Linked DNA regions of Bdellovibrio bacteriovorus. The protein of the gene in region 1 interacts with the protein of each later gene in a pairwise test. Links are inferred from orthologs where the notes say so. Each region holds a gene or a part of one and is shown on either strand. Other genes may lie near its edges.

What was found.
Region 2: the proteins of rpe (region 1) and eno interact in binary tests that used the Escherichia coli proteins (3 or more experiments, as listed by UniProt). The link is inferred for Bdellovibrio bacteriovorus from one-to-one orthologs.

What each region holds. Positions count from the first base shown.
Region 1 is NZ_CP020946.1:1,122,525-1,125,817, forward strand. What follows is about bases 312-3,286. They hold rpe (ribulose-phosphate 3-epimerase), read left to right. Parts: upstream 312-1,470; coding sequence 1,471-2,103; downstream 2,104-3,286. Other genes in these bases: def (peptide deformylase), read left to right, coding at 312-516; fmt (methionyl-tRNA formyltransferase), read left to right, coding at 513-1,469; B9G79_RS05535 (NUDIX domain-containing protein), read right to left, coding at 2,049-2,588; B9G79_RS05540 (outer membrane beta-barrel protein), read left to right, coding at 2,723-3,286. Also shown: more of def, read left to right, coding at 1-311; more of B9G79_RS05540, read left to right, coding at 3,287-3,293. UniProt on the Escherichia coli protein: Catalyzes the reversible epimerization of D-ribulose 5-phosphate to D-xylulose 5-phosphate.
Region 2 is NZ_CP020946.1:3,025,746-3,029,062, reverse strand. Bases 133-3,131 are described here. They hold eno (phosphopyruvate hydratase), read left to right. Parts: upstream 133-997; coding sequence 998-2,266; downstream 2,267-3,131. Other genes in these bases: B9G79_RS14520 (catalase), read right to left, coding at 2,914-3,131; B9G79_RS14525 (cupin domain-containing protein), read left to right, coding at 2,499-2,876; B9G79_RS14535 (hypothetical protein), read left to right, coding at 133-1,005. Also shown: more of B9G79_RS14535, read left to right, coding at 1-132; more of B9G79_RS14520, read right to left, coding at 3,132-3,317. UniProt on the Escherichia coli protein: Catalyzes the reversible conversion of 2-phosphoglycerate (2-PG) into phosphoenolpyruvate (PEP). It is essential for the degradation of carbohydrates via glycolysis.

The DNA.
Region 1 (3,293 bases):
GCTGAAGACATGGTTGAAACCATGTACCACGCCAACGGGATCGGTCTGGCAGCCCCGCAAGTGGGTGAGCTGGTTCGCATGGTGGTGATCGACACTCGTCCCAAAGACGAAAAGGGCCGCCGCTACAAATACGAAGAAATGACCGAACTGGAAGCGGCGGTAAAACAACCGCTGATTCTGATCAATCCAGAAATCGTCAAAGGCGAAGGCAAGACCACTTTCGATGAAGGCTGTCTGTCCATCCCTGGCTATTACGAAACAGTGGAACGCTACAACTACATCGAAATGAAAGCTTTCGATGTGAATGGCAAAGAGTACATCGTGAAAACCGACGGTCTGCTTGCGATCTGCATGCAGCACGAAATGGATCACCTTGAAGGCACTTTGTTCATCGATCACCTGAGCTTCGTCAAAGGCAACAAAATCAAAAATCAAATCAAGAAGTACGGCTACCCTGTTAAAAAAGAAAAAGAAGGGGATGCTACAACAGCTGACGAAGAAAAGTGTGAAGTGTGAGCAAGGTCCGCGTCTGTTTTCTAGGAACCCCTGAATTTGCCGTGACCTCTTTGAAAGCTCTGTTGTCTGATGAGCACTTTGAGGTCGTGGGTGTTGTCACCCAGCCTGACCGCCCTGCCGGTCGTAAACTCCAACTGACTCCAAGTCCCGTAAAAGCTCTGGCTCAAGCCCACAACCTAAAGGTTTTGGCGCCTGAGTCGTTGAAAGCGAATCCACTGATGCTTCAGGAAATCAAAACCTGGGGAGCTGAGGTGGCGGTGGTGGTGGCCTTTGGCCAGATCCTGACTCAGGAATTTTTGGATTCATTCCGCTTTGGTTGTGTGAATGTGCACGGATCTGTTTTGCCACGCTGGCGTGGGGCGGCTCCGATCCAAAGAGCTATCGAAGCCGGAGACGTCGAAAGTGGCGTGACCCTGCAGAAGATGGTTAAGAAACTGGATGCCGGTGACATCATTGGCATTCGTCGTGTGAAAATCACTCCGGACATGAACGCTTTGCAGTTGCATGATGTGCTGGCCCAGTTGGGGGCAGAACTTCTGCAAGTGGAACTGATGGATTATGTTCGTGGCAATCTAGCGCCGACACCTCAGGATGAATCGAAGGTGACGATGGCGAAAAAAATCGAAAAGATGGAATCCCAGATCGACTGGAACACGTCCGCCAAAGCCATCGACGGAAAGATCCGCGGCTTTGTTTACGGGCCGGGGACGTACACTTTGTTGCAGGGTAAGAAATTGAAACTGCACAGAGCCACAGTCACGCGTGATGGTGGCTCTATCGGCAGTGCCAAGCCTGGTACGATCACCGCCATTCACGACGACCACATTTCGGTGGCAACCGGTGACGGTGTTTTGCAATTGTTTGAAGTTCAGCCGGAAAGCCGCAACCGCATGGCGATTGCTGATTTCCTGAAAGGTCATGCCTTGAAAGTGGGGGATCAGCTTGGCGTCTAAGATGGTGGCTCCTTCCATTTTGTCGGCGGACTTTGCCAATCTTGAAAAAGAGATCAAGGCCGTGGCTCAGGCCGGTGCGGACTGGATTCACGTCGACGTGATGGACGGACGCTTTGTGCCGAATATCACCATTGGTATTCCGGTGGTAAAGGCGCTTAAAAAAGTGTCGCCACTTCCTTTGGATGTGCATCTGATGATTGAAGAGCCTGAACGCTATGTGGAAGAATTCGTGAAAGCGGGCAGTGACTATCTGACCATTCATGTGGAGTCCACCAAAGACGCCGCAGGCACTTTGAAACGCATTCGTGAACTGGGTGCGAAACCCGGCATCACCCTTCGCCCGCGTACTGCGGTGGAAGAAGTTTTGCCTCTGCTGCCATTGTGCGATCTGGTGCTGGTGATGACCGTAGAGCCGGGCTTTGGCGGTCAGTCTTTCATGAATGATCAGGTGGCGAAGATCACTCGTTTGCGTCAGGAAATTTCCTCTGGGAGTTTGTCCTGCCTGATTGAGGTTGATGGCGGTATCAACGCAGAGACTGCGAAGATCTGCCACGAGGCGGATGTGTTCGTTGCCGGCAGTTATGTTTTTGGCAAGGAATACGGATCAGCGATTGCCAGTCTTAAAGGGTCGTAAAACGGACGACCCTCTTCCAGATAAATGGCCCCCAGTCCCTGTTCTTGCGCCAGTATCACACTGTGCACGCGGCGGCTGACAATCGGGGTGAGCATTTCCAGGGCCTTTTCAACGGCGACAAATTTGAAATCTTTTATTTCATACATGGGCAGGCGGATGTTTTGCGCCTGATATTCAGTCAGGTCTTTGGCGGAAAAAAGCAGTTGCATGTATTCGCCTTTGACATCGCGGTTGCTGACATAGTCGATGGCCAGCAGTGAACCGGCTTGGATGTTTAATCCGAGCTCTTCCTTTAGTTCCCGTTGCAAAGCTTCGCTCGGGGACTCTTCAGCCTCGACGGTGCCTCCGGGCAGAATCCAGGCCGGGTTGTAGGTGGGTTGTACGATCAAAAGATCGCCTTTATAAAACAGCAGTGCGCCCACTCCGATGCGTTTTTTTGGCAATGAGGCGTAGTATTCACGGTCATCTTTGTAACTTCGTAACATAAGCGCTCCAAAGTCGGGTGTGTCTGGACTGGGCTTTCGGTAGGGTGGGGTTTCGGTCATTGACCCTGCGAAAGAGTCTCTTCAAAATTCTAAAGGATGCCTAAATTTTTTGGGTTACAAAAGGAGAAGACTTTATGAAAAAGCTCTTGGTCATGTTGGCTGTTGTTATGGGTTTCGGGAGCGTATCTCACGCAGACATTCTGCTAGAGCCGTATCTTGGTTACGAAATGGGTAAAACCACAGATCCAGATGGGAAAATTAATGGAACTCAGTTGGGTGTGCGCCTGGCTTATAGATCTCCAGTAATGTTCTGGGCTGGGCTTGATGGTACGTTGGGTATCAGCGGAACATCTGAGTTGGATTCCGGCCCTGATGAGTCTGCAAAAAGAACCACCGTATACGGTGTTGTCGGTCTTGATTTCCCGATTCTTGTTCGCGCGTGGCTGGGTTACGGCTTCATGAACGACATCGATCTTGAAGACAGCGGTAAAATGAAAGGTAAAAGCACAAAGCTGGGCGTAGGCTTCACTGGTTTGCCATTCCTTTCTTTGAACGTGGAATACCTGAAAGAAACATTCGACGAAGTTGACGGCGTAGACATTGACGCGAAAAACGAATCCGTCGTTGTATCCGTATCCCTGCCTTGTATCCGTATCCCTGCCTCTGGAATTCTAAAAAACCAAATAAAATTCCAATCCCAAAGCC
Region 2 (3,317 bases), 1.9 Mb from region 1 along the record:
TCAAACGCAGTTTTAACCGTTCTGGAGCAGCAAGGCGAAGACCTCAGCCCGCTGTATGAGCAGATCCATCTTCCGATGGAATTGCTCAAAGACTCGTCTTATTGGATGACTGCGCCTGAAATGGAAAACTTTCTGGAAACCGTCCTGCGACTTCCGCTGAAGCGAGAAGAAAACATTCTGCAGCGTGCGGGACATGAAGGGCCGGAGTTGCGTGCGTGGGGAGTGCTGGACAGCGTTCTGCGCATGATGCCGCATCCTCAGGAAATCTTTAACCAGCCTGAGCAGTTCCTTTCTTACTTTATCTCTCCAAAACCACCGATTGAAAATCTTCGCCGTGATGAAGCCAGCATCTCGTTTGATCTGCCTTTGCCGGCAGAACAATATCCGCTGGTGACGACTTACCTGAAGGCCGCGTTCGAGTCCCTGCCGGTTTACGTCGGTCAGCCGGCGGCGGTTTGTCACTGGGAAGGCATCACCATTCAGTTGAACTGGTCGACCCAGCAAAGTTCGATCTTCAGTGAATCGGTCGGCCATCAGGTCAGCCCGGCCTTGTTCCAAAGTCTGATCGATGATCTTCAGCGCACCCAGCGTGAGCGTGAAGATCTTCAGAAATATGTCGGTGACCTTGAGGAAAGAATCCGTACAATTGAAAAACAGAATCTGAAGTCCGCCACCGGCGTTCAGGCGGAAGTGCCAGAGAATGCAGCGTCTTCGCTGCTGCCTCACGAAGGCTCTTTGTCCCACCTGAATTTCGACAGCGAAACTCCGGGCTATGTTTTAAGTCAGAATCTGGCGCGTCTGCATGACTATATGGTGCGCGCCCAGCAACTGATCACCATGCTTGCGGCCCAGGGGAAAATGACCCCGGCAGTGAAAGAGGCCATGAGACGCGTTGACTGGGAGTTTGTAAAAACCCAGTACCCGCGCACTGTCTTTGAAAGCATGGATCTGGTTAAGAAAACGATGAATAAAAACGCCGAGAAAGAAGGAAATCAACATGTCTGAAATCATCAGTGTCATCTCTCGTGAAATCCTGGACAGCCGTGGAAACCCGACTGTAGAGGTTGAAGTTACAACGGCTGACGGCAACACCGGCCGCGCAGCAGTTCCATCTGGTGCCTCCACTGGCGCGCACGAAGCTTGCGAGCTTCGCGATGGCGACAAAAACCGTTTCCTGGGTAAAGGCGTTTACAAAGCTGTCGACAATGTTCGCGAAAAAATCGCTCCAGAGATCGTGGGCCTTCAGGCAACTGAGCAGGTTTACATCGACAAAATTCTGCGCGACATCGACGGCACTGAAAACAAATCCAATCTGGGCGCGAATGCAATCCTGGGTGTGTCTTTGGCAGTTGCAAAAGCAGCGGCGCAAGACTGCCGTTTGCCTTTGTATCGTTACGTTGGTGGTTCCCAGGCTTCTCGCTTACCGGTTCCATTGATGAACGTTCTCAACGGGGGCGCGCACGCGAACAACGGTTTGGACATTCAGGAATTCATGATCGTTCCAACTGTGAACAACTCTTACGCTGAGTCCCTGCGTGCAGGTACTGAGATCTTCCACACTTTGAAAAAGATCCTGGCGAAAAAAGGTCTTTCCACAGCCGTAGGTGACGAAGGTGGCTTTGCTCCGAAATTGGGCTCCAATCAGGAAGCTCTTGATTTGCTGATGAACGCCATCGTGGACGCGGGTTACGATCCAGGTCAGAACGTGTTCCTGGCGTTGGACGTGGCTGCAACTGAAATGTTCAAAGAAGGCAAATACGAATGGCAGGGTGGTCACATCAGCCCGACCGAACTTCTTGGCATCTACAAATCCTGGGCAGAGAAATATCCTCTGGTTTCCATCGAAGACGGCTTCGCGGAAGACGACTGGGATTCCTGGGTTCAGTCCACAGCTCAAATGGGCTCGACGATGCAGTTGATCGGTGACGATTTGTTCGTGACCAATCCAAAACGTCTGCGCATGGGTCTTGAGAAAAAAGCGGGTAATGCTTTGTTGGTGAAAGTAAACCAAATCGGTACTTTGACTGAGACTTACGAAGCTGTGAACCTGGCTCAACGTAATAAATTCCGCACAATCATGTCCCACCGCTCTGGTGAAACTGAAGATGTGACGATCGCAGATCTGGCTGTAGGCTTGAACTGTCATCAGATCAAAACAGGCAGCTTGTGCCGTGGTGAAAGAACGGCGAAGTACAACCAGCTTCTTCGTATCGAAGAAGACTTGGGTGGTATGGGCCTATACTGGGACAAAGCCGCCTTCCGATAGGCGGCCGCTGAAAAGGGTCCGACTGACTTCGTTGTCGGGCTCTCTCCTTCTCTCCGACGTGCTTGGAGCACGCCTCCGTTTCGGAGAGAACCCTCCGCCTTGCATTCGAACCCTTTTGAGCGACCTTGGTTTTGGGGTGGCTTTGGGGGACTGGCTCAAAAGCTCGCCTTTGGCGGGCTTTTTTGCGTTTTGGGAGGGAGTGTTCGTAAGTTTTTTTGTTGAGGATACTTAGATGGAAATAAATAGATTAGCCGATAGAAGTTTTCGTCAGTTGACGTCGTCGAAGACGGGTGAGGAGTTTTCCTTGTCGTCGGTGATTTCAGGTGCTTTGGGGGTTCAGGGGCTTTTTATTTCTCATGAGATATTGGGGCCTGGGAAGGCTTCATCGGCGCCTCACTTTCATAACGCCACGGATGAAGTGGTTTTCGTTACCAAAGGCTGTGTCGTTGCTAAGGAAGGTTCCGAAGAGCTGACCTTGCTGGTCGGTGACAGTGCTTGCTTTAAGGCACAAAGTGGGTTGCCACATTTTATTTCTAATCAATCCAGTGAGGTGGCCGAGTTCGTTCTGATTCGTTGTCGTCTTGAGCAATCCGATGTCGTTTATGGTTAAAAGGCCCGTTGCGCAAGTTGTGCAACGAGCCCTTTCGTTAGTCTAATCCCAATTTGGCGGCGATGCGGCCGCCATAATCCGGGTCGCATCTTTTGAAGTGTTCTATGTTTTTGGTCTGCAGGTACTCTGAAATGGTTTTCATCGTGCCTGCGATGTTTGTGGTTAATCTGTCTTTTTCTTCTTCACTGAGCATTCGATACAAGTTTCCGGCTTGCGTGAAGTCGTCATTGTCCTTATGGGAATCATGGCGATCCAGCGTGCCTGATAAGCTCAGGGCAGGCTCTTTGAAGCTTTCGTTCTGTGCGGGCCCGCCAAAGCCATTGGGTTCGTAGTTGTCCTGTCTTCCGCCGTTGCCGTCGAACCTCATGCTGCCGTCGCGGTGATAGCTGTTTACTTCCGAATGCGGGCGATTCACGGGCAGGTACTGATAGTTCACACCCA